One region of the Caballeronia sp. ATUFL_F2_KS9A genome, then DNA from elsewhere that is predicted to be linked to it. Evidence: predicted binding sites of a transcription regulator. Region 1 holds the regulator's gene; the other holds the start of a gene.
What was found. The regulator FliA, encoded in region 1, starts transcription of late flagellar genes. The targets are predictions, from matches to a motif close to CTAAAGTTTNNNNNNNNNNNGCCGNTA.
Positions count from the first base shown of each region.

Region 2: a site for FliA is predicted at 1,451-1,477, ahead of motA (flagellar motor stator protein MotA). Genes of this name have one in related genera too.

Region 1 covers NZ_JALQEK010000022.1:1,754-6,169, forward strand. Annotated here, with positions in the region: gene NCS67_RS12755 (Rieske 2Fe-2S domain-containing protein) at 1-650, opposite strand, end outside; gene NCS67_RS12760 (GGDEF domain-containing protein) at 863-1,957, shown strand; gene NCS67_RS12765 (RNA polymerase sigma factor FliA) at 1,964-2,695, opposite strand; gene NCS67_RS12770 (MinD/ParA family ATP-binding protein) at 2,714-3,631, opposite strand; gene flhF (flagellar biosynthesis GTPase FlhF) at 3,624-4,416, opposite strand, start outside.
Region 2 covers NZ_JALQEK010000001.1:63,055-67,470, forward strand. Annotated here, with positions in the region: gene flhD (flagellar transcriptional regulator FlhD) at 1-208, shown strand, start outside; gene flhC (flagellar transcriptional regulator FlhC) at 227-781, shown strand; gene NCS67_RS00305 (YfiM family lipoprotein) at 801-1,211, opposite strand; gene motA (flagellar motor stator protein MotA) at 1,523-2,383, shown strand; gene motB (flagellar motor protein MotB) at 2,409-3,407, shown strand; gene NCS67_RS00320 (response regulator) at 3,475-3,852, shown strand; gene cheA (chemotaxis protein CheA) at 3,904-4,416, shown strand, end outside.

The DNA.
Region 1 (4,416 bases):
ATCAAAGGCCGCTTCACGCGATACACATAATCGATCATCGCGCCGCCGCCCTGCCCCGGCATTCCCGCCGGTTGCCAGTATCGGCATTGCCGCGCTTCCAGACCTTCATCGCTCGCGACGACTTCGTAATCGGGCACTTCCGTATGCGTGTCCTCGCCCAGAATCCCCGCATGCACGAACGAGAAATGCGCCATGTCCAGAAAATTCTCGACGACGCGCGGCGCCGACGACCTCACCGTCTGCGGCGCGAGATTGATGCGCCGGCCACCGGGAATCACGGCTTCGGGAAAGAAATCGAGCGCATACGCAGGCTCGCCGAAACACATCCAGATAACGCCGTACTTCTCTTCGCAAACGAAAGTCGTCGCGCACGCGCGCTTCGACGGACGCAATGAAGGATTCGACGGAATCCGCAAACACTGTCCTTCGATGTCGTAACTCCAGCCGTGATACGGACACACGATCTGATCGCGCATCACATGCCCGAGCGACAACTGCGCGCCCCGATGCGGACAGTAATCGCGCCACGCATGCGCCGCGCCGATGCTGTCCCGCCACACGACGATCCGCTCATCGGCCACGATGAATCCGCGCGCGCCGCCTTCCGGCACGTCTTCGCTATTGCAAACGGGCAGCCATTCGGCAGCCAAAGAAATGGATTCGTCGCGCATCGCCGTGAATGAGAAATGGACGTTCTTAAGCTGTTCTTACACGAAACACAGCGTCTTCGCAAAACGTTGCAAAATAGCGGATCGCTCGCTCGGTGCAACTCGATACCACTCCATTCAGCCGATGCCATGCGACGGGGCCGCAGTACTTGGCAGCAAGATAAAAGAAAGAAATCACCATCCAGGGGTTCAGTATGGAGCAGGCGCATCAACCGGCACGCCGGACTTATGCCTTCGCATGGTCCGAACACCGGAATCCGGAACGCGAGCAGGCCACGCTGCGGGTCTGGATGGGAGCGGTGGTTCTTCTGGCTTACGGCGTTTTCGCGTGGCTCCGCCCTTCACACGATGCCTTCCTGACCACGCGCCTCGTCGCGCTCTATGTGTCTTATGGGGCGATCACGCTTCTGATCGTCAGCCGCATGAGCGCGCCTTCTGTTGCGCGCCTGACCGTCACGACCATCGCCGATCAGACGATCCTCGGGCTCGCGCTCGCCGCGGGCGGCGCAACGGCGCTGCCGCTTCTCTGGGTGATGTTCTGGTTTCTGATCGGTTCGGGATGCCGATACGGCAAGCGCACGCTCGCCGTATCGTGCGCGACGGCGCTCATCATCGTCACGGCGATGGCCGTCTGGCAGCCGTGGTGGCACGAGAATCTTCCCGCCGCGATCGGGCTCGCGCTGAGCGTACTCGGCGCATCGGTGTATCTGAGCGTGCTCGTCGATCGGCTCGGCAACGCGAATCGCGATCTAGCGCGTCAGGCATCGACCGATCCGCTCACGGGTCTGTCGAACCGGTACGCGCTGGAAAGAGTCGTCGATCGCGCGATGAACGCGCCCGAAGCCAATGGCGATCACGCCACCGCGCTCCTTCTGATCGATCTCGACGGCTTCAAGGAAGTGAACGATACCTACGGTCACGCCGTCGGCGATCTGCTGCTGCAAGCCTTCGCGGACTCGCTCGCGAAGCGCATGCGCAAGTCGGACACCATCGCGCGTCTGGGCGGCGACGAGTTCGTCGTGCTCGCGCATCAGATGCGCGACCGCGACGCCGTGTTGTCGGTGGCCGACAACATCCATTCGGCGCTCGGCGAAATTACGTCGGTGCAGGAGCGGCCGGTGTCGGTATCGGCGAGCATCGGCGCATGCCTGCTTTCGAGCGCGGCGTCCGCGCATCAAACCGGCATGACCGCCGTGCTGCGCGCCGCCGACCGCGCGATGTACCGCGCGAAAAGTCTCGGCGAAGGGAAAACGGTCTTCGCCGAGACGCGGGACTTCGAGATCAGCTAGAGAACGTCAGGCCTCGACGCTCGTCCACGCCTGCTCGCGCAGCTTCGTGCGCAGACGCGCGACCGCCTGGCTGTGCAACTGACACACGCGCGACTCGCTCACTTCCATCACCGCGCCGATTTCGCGCAGGTTCAGGCCGCGTTCGTAATAGAGGCTCATCAGGAGCTTCTCGCGCTCGGGCAGCTTGTCGATGGCTTCGATCAGCGCGCCGCGAAGGCTGTCGTCGAGCAGCGCGGACAGCGGATCCGAACGATCGACGCAATAGCGGTCGAGGAACGGCTCGTCGTCGGCGGAGCGATCGAAGTCTTCGTAATAGATCAGCTGGCTGCCGTGCAAGTCCTGAAGCATCGACTGATATTCGTCGAGCGGCATCTTCATGTGCTCGGCGATTTCCTGCTCGCTCGCCGCGCGGCCGAGGTTCTGCTCGACCTTGTGCACCGCCGATTCCACTTCGCGCGACGTCTTGCGCATGCTGCGCGGCAGCCAGTCGTTCGCGCGGAGCTCATCCAGCATCGCGCCGCGGATGCGCTGGCTCGCATATGTTTCGAACTGCGCGCCCTGATCTTCCTTGTAGCGGCTCGCCGCGTCCAGCAGGCCGATCATGCCGGCCTGAATGAGATCGTCGAGATCGACGCTCGCCGGCATCTTGGCGACGAGTTGAAGCCCCAGCCGTCGAACGAGCGGTGCGTATTTCGTCAGCACTTCCGACTGTGAGAGTTTGCCTTGGGCGTTATACATCTTGGTCACCTATCTTGATCACATCGACGCCGTGCTGCTCAATGCAAAGTCGTGAAGCGCAGCCGCACGATGCGACGCCTCCCGCGCGCCCTGTACAGAGTCGCTAACCGGATTTCGCGCGTCGGCCTGGCCGCCCGCATCGCGCATATAAGGCGCGGGGCGCATCGGCCAGTGCAGGAGCTCCGCCGCGATTGCGCGGTAGTCGCGCGCCGCGGCCGTGGCCGGGAACGCTTCGACTGCACAGCGTGAGAGTTCCATCGCCCGAGCGACGCGCGCATCCTCGGACACATATCCCGCCTGCACGAGCGACACGGCCAGATACCGGCTCGCGACGCCCGACAGGTTGTCGAACGCGACCGCCGCGTCGGCCGGGTTCTGCACGTGATTGACGAGCACGCGGAACTGGCCGATCGCATGGGCGTAGTGCAGTCGTTTCATGCACGCATACGCCTCGGTGATCGCCGACGCGGCTACCCGCGTCACAATAAGAAAGTCATGCGCCTGCGCCGCGAGCGTCGACAGCGCGCCGTGGCGATCGAGTTGCGCATCGATCAGCACGATGTCCGCCGGACCGTCGAGCAACGCGCGGCATTGCGCGGCATCGTGAACGATGCGTTCGTCGCGCGGCGCGGCCATCAGCGAGAAGCCGAACGGCGTGCGCTCGACGGCATCGCCGAGCATGCGCCGGCCCGACATCACCGAGGCGAGCGCGCCCGCGTCTTCGGTGCCCACGAGACGGCTCACCGATCCCGCGTTGCGGTGCTCGTCGATCACGAGCACGTCCTTGCCGTGGATGGAAAGCGCCGCGCCGAGATTCACCACCGCCGACGTGCATCCGATGCCCGCCGGTCCGCCCGCGATCGCCACCACGCGCGAACCGGCGCGCGTAAGGAGCCGTCGCAGGCCTTCCGCCTGGTCGAGCACGAACTTATCCAAAGTGCACCTCATGCAGTTCGGTCGTGGCGCGCGCGGACAACGCGGACAGCAGCGCAGGCGTTTCTTCGTCTTGCGGCACGAAGGGCGAGTTGTCGCGCGGGATGCAGAACGCGCTCTTGATGAGAAACCGCTTGGTCGCGACGTACAGGTTCTCCGGCACTTTCTGACCGGTCGACACGTAATGCACCGGCAGCTTGTAGCGGATGACCGTATCGAGCACGCCGCCGAGATTCGTCGCTTCGTCGAGCTTGGTCAGGATGCAGCCCGCGAGCGGCGGCTGGTCCGCGGCGCTCTTGTAGGCCTGCACGACTTCGTTGAGCGTGTCGCCGTGGCTCGTCGCGTTGAGCAGCAGGATGCGCTGCACCGGATGACCCGCGCCGCACAGCATCGCGATCTGATCCGAGACCATGCGATCGCGCTGGCTCATGCCGATCGTGTCGATCAGCACGATATGTTTGTTGCGGAGTTCCGAAAGCGCGAGTTGCAGGTCCGCGCCGTCTTTCACCGCGTGAACCGACACACCGAGAATCTTGCCGAAAATGCGCAGTTGCTCGTGCGCGCCGATACGGTAGCTGTCGGTCGTGAGCAGCGCGACCTTGCTTGCGCCGAAGCGCATCACGCAGCGCGCGGCAAGCTTGGCCGTCGTGGTCGTCTTGCCGACGCCAGTCGGGCCCATCAGTGCGAACACGCCGCCGCGTTCCATCAGCGCGTCTTCGCTGTCCATCACCGGAATGTTCGATTCGAGCACCTGCTGCACCCACTCGAGCGCGCCTTCGACGCTCTCG
Region 2 (4,416 bases), on a different contig from region 1:
CCTTTCGGAGCAGGTTGCGCAAGTTCTGGCTTCGCTGACGCTCGCGCAGGCAGTGAAAGTGGCGTCGTCGAGCCATTTGCTGTGCCGCTTTCGTTTCGATGACCACGCGATCCTTTCGTCGCTCGCCGACAAGGACCGCAGCGCGGCGCTCGCGCACGCCCACGCGGCGATTGTGCTGGCGGACAGTCCCGTCGAGCAGATCGGCTGACGCCGCGCGCGAAGCCCGATGGCGACGAAAAGCGTGGTCGCGGAGGTCCGCGAAATCACTTTGGCGATCGAGCTGATCGAGCTCGGCGCGCGCCTGCAACTGCTCGAAGCGGAAACGAGCCTGTCGCGCGACCGTCTCATCAAGCTCTATAAGGAACTGAAAGGCGTGTCGCCGCCCAAGGGCATGCTGCCGTTCTCGACGGACTGGTTCATGACGTGGCAGCCGAACATCCATTCGTCGCTGTTTCACGGCATTTATCGCTTCATGGCGGCCAACGACAAGAGCCAGCCGACGATTCACGCGATCGTGAAAAGCTACCGCCTCTATCTCGAACACGCGGCGCTGTACGGCGACGAACCCGTGCTGTCGCTCACGCGCGCGTGGACGCTCGTGCGCTACTTCGAATCCGGCATGCTCCAGACCAACGTCTGCACGCGCTGCCGCGGACGTTTCGTCGCACATGCATACGAACTGCGCGCCGGTTACGTGTGCGGCCTCTGCCAGCCGCCATCGCGCGCGGGCAAGACGCGCAAGGCGGGCGCGGACCGCGAAGCGGGGCGGATCGCCGCCTGATCCGCGCGCCCGCGTCCGTCTAAAAGCGATCGTGGTACGAAAGCCCGACGGTCATCCCGTGCGGCGTGCGCTGATACATGATCGCCCAATGCGTCACCGATGCGCCGATCCACGCACCGAGCGCGTCGGCGGCCAGATCCTTGTAGGAGAAGCCGTCCGTGCGGCAGGTTCCGTCGACGATTTCCTTCACCAAGCCCGGGGCAGTGCCGATCAACGTGCCGTAGACGACCGGATGGTCCGAGCCGCGCGTCAAATAGGCGCCGAGCGCGCCGAACGGCGCGGACGCGGCCACGTGGGCAAGTTTGTCGGAGCCGGTCCAGCTATCCGATGTCTGCATACGCCAGCCGCCGCGCGAACCGCTGCAGTCGAAACCCGCATGGGCGAATGAACTCGCGGTCACTGTCAGCGCGAGCGCGCTGGCCTGTTTCATTGCTCTTGTCATCGTTCTCTCCGATTTCACGACTTCGCGTCTCCAACAAAACTGAACGCGCGTTCGTATTATCGGCAGGAAATGTGATGTTTCGTCTCGAACGGGAAAATTTTGTGTCGCGGCTAGGAAAAGTTCGATATTTAGTTGCCGGAAATCAGCGATTGAGACGCAGATTTTTGCGAAACAGCGAGAAGGTCGCGCGGCAAACCGCACGGAACCTACAGCGGTTTGACCGTGCCCCAAAGTTTTCCAGTCGAGTGCCGTAAACCACTTAACGGCGGTCTTACCGCATCAAACGTGAGGACTCGACTGTGCTGATTTTCATTGGATCGCTCGTGACATTGCTGTCCGTCTTCGGCGGCTATGCCATCGAAGGCGGCCACCTTGGCGCGCTCATGCAGCCGGTCGAAATTCTGATGATCGCGGGCGCGGGCGTCGGCGCGTTCATCCTCGGCAACAACGTCAAGACCATCAAGGCGACGATTCAGGTGCTGCCGACGCTCTTCAAGGGCGCGAAGTACGACAAGAGCATGTACATGGAGCTGATGGGCCTGCTCTACGTGCTGCTCGCGAAAGCGCGCAAGGAAGGCACGCTCGCGCTCGAAGCGGATATCGAAGATCCGGCGAAGAGCCCGGTGTTCAGCCAGTACCCGAAGATTCTCGCGGACCATCACATCGTCGAATTCCTGACGGATTACCTGCGCCTCATGGTGAGCGGCAATATGAACGCGTTCGAGATCGAAAGCCTCATGGACGAGGAAATCGAGACGCATCACGTCGAAGGCGAAGCGCCGGCGCACGCGCTCACCAAGGTCGGCGACGCGATGCCCGCGTTCGGCATCGTCGCGGCGGTGATGGGCGTCGTGCACACGATGGCCTCCGCCGATCAGCCGCCCGCGATTCTCGGCGAGATGATCGCGCAGGCGCTCGTCGGCACCTTCCTCGGCATTCTGCTTTCGTACGGCTTCATCGGACCGCTCGCGAACGTCGCGGAACAGCGCGTCGCGGAGCAGACCAAGATGTTCCAGTGCATCAAGGTGACGATCCTCGCGAGCCTGAATGGCTACGCCCCCGCGATCGCGGTGGAATTCGGCCGCAAGGTGCTGTTCTCGACGGAGCGCCCGTCGTTCTCCGAGCTGGAAGAACACGTGCGCAAGGTCAAGTCGAAGTGACTTCCGCCATAGTCGAGACACAGCGATGAGCAACGATACCGATCGCCCGATATTCATCAAGCGCGTCGTCGCGGGCAAGAAAGGCCATCACGGCGGCGCGTGGAAACTCGCCTACGCGGACTTCATGACCGCGATGATGGCGTTCTTCCTGCTGATGTGGCTGCTTTCGTCGACGTCGCCGGTGCAGCGGCGCGGCATCGCCGAATATTTCCAGATGCCGCTCAAGGCCGCGATGGTCGGCGGCAAGACCGTCGGCATGGACAACAGCATCATCATGGGCGGCGGCCGCGACATTTCCAGCACCGACGCAGGCGCCGCGCGCAAGACCGATGGCGCCACGCAGCTCGCGCAGCGCGCCTCGTCCGACACCGACGAAGAACTGCTCAAGTCCGCGCAGGGCGAGCTCGAACGGCGCGAGCAGGTGCGCCTGCACGACCTTCAGGTGAAGCTCATGGCCGCGATCGAGGCCAATCCGACGCTGCGCCAGTTCAAGCAGCAGATCCGCATCGAATCGACGCAACAGGGCTTGCGCATCGAAATCGTCGATACCCAAAAGCGCCCGATGTTCGCGCTCTCCAGCGACGCCGTGCAGCCGTACATGCGCGACATCCTGCGCGAGATCGGCCGCTCGCTCAACGACGTGCCGAATCACATCGTCGTGCAGGGACATACAGACGCCGTGAAGTACGCGGGCGGCGACAAGGGCTACAGCAACTGGGAGCTGTCCGCGGACCGCGCGAACGCGTCGCGGCGCGAGCTGGTCGCGGGCGGCATGGACGAAGGAAAGGTGATGCGCGTGCTCGGACTCGCGTCGACGCAAAACCTGAACAAGAAAGATCCGCTCGATCCGGAGAACCGGCGCATCAGCGTGATCGTGCTCAATCGCAAGACGGAGCTGTCGATGCTGCGCGACGACGGCTCACGCGGCGCGACGCTCGACAACGGCACGGACGCGAACGGCAATCCGTCGTCGGCGCTCGGCCAGCTCATTCCCGGCGTCGCGGTGAGACCCGTGGCGAAGTGAGCAAAAACCTCGAAAAAGACGCTCAAGTGTCGACACGTTTCGACCGTCATCCCGGCAAGAGACAAACATGATCAAACACATTCTGGCAATCGACGATTCAGCCGCGATGCGGCAAATCCTCTCGGCGACGCTGGCGGCGGCGGGTTACCAAGTGACCGTTGCGTCGGACGGCGACGAGGGGCTGGAGTGGGCGCTCGCGGAGCGCTTCGATCTGGTTCTGACCGATCAGCACATGCCGGGCAGAAGCGGGCTCGATCTGATCGTGGCGCTGCGCGGAAATCCCGCATACAAGGCGACGCCGATTCTCGTGCTGACGACCGAAGGCGGCGAGCCGTTCAAGGACGCGGCGCGCTCGGCGGGCGCGACAGGCTGGATCGAGAAGCCGCTCGATCCGGACCTGCTGACGGAACTGGTCGCCGCGCTCTCCGAAGAAACGCAGCACTAAAGCGAACGCACAAGACAACTCGCGCACGCACGCGCCGATGGTGACTCAAGCATGACACTCGACATTACCCAGTTCTACCAGACCTTCTTCGACGAAGCAGACGAACTGCTCGCGCAGATGGAGCAACTGCTGCTCGTTCTGGACATCGCGAATCCCGATCCGGAAGACCTCGCGGCGATCTTCCGCGCGGCGCACTCGATCAAGGGCGGCGCGGCGACGTTCGGTTTCACCGCGCTCACCGAAACGACGCACATCCTCGAATCGCTGCTGGACCGCGCGCGCAACAACGAACTCGTCCTGCGCCGCGACATGATCGACACGTTCCTCGCGACGAAGGACGTGCTGTCGGATCAGCTCGCCGCGTATCGCGCGAGCGCGGAGCCGGATGCGGCCGCGGCGGCCGCGATCTGCGCGAAGCTCGAGCGTCTGAAGAACGAACAGGCCGAAGGCGCACCGTCCGGCCGGATCGAGCCGCCCGCGCTGCCGGGCGCCGACGCGAACGTCGCGTCCGCCGCGAGCGCGAACGCCGCGCCGGCCTACGACGGCCCGAATGCGCCGCCCGCT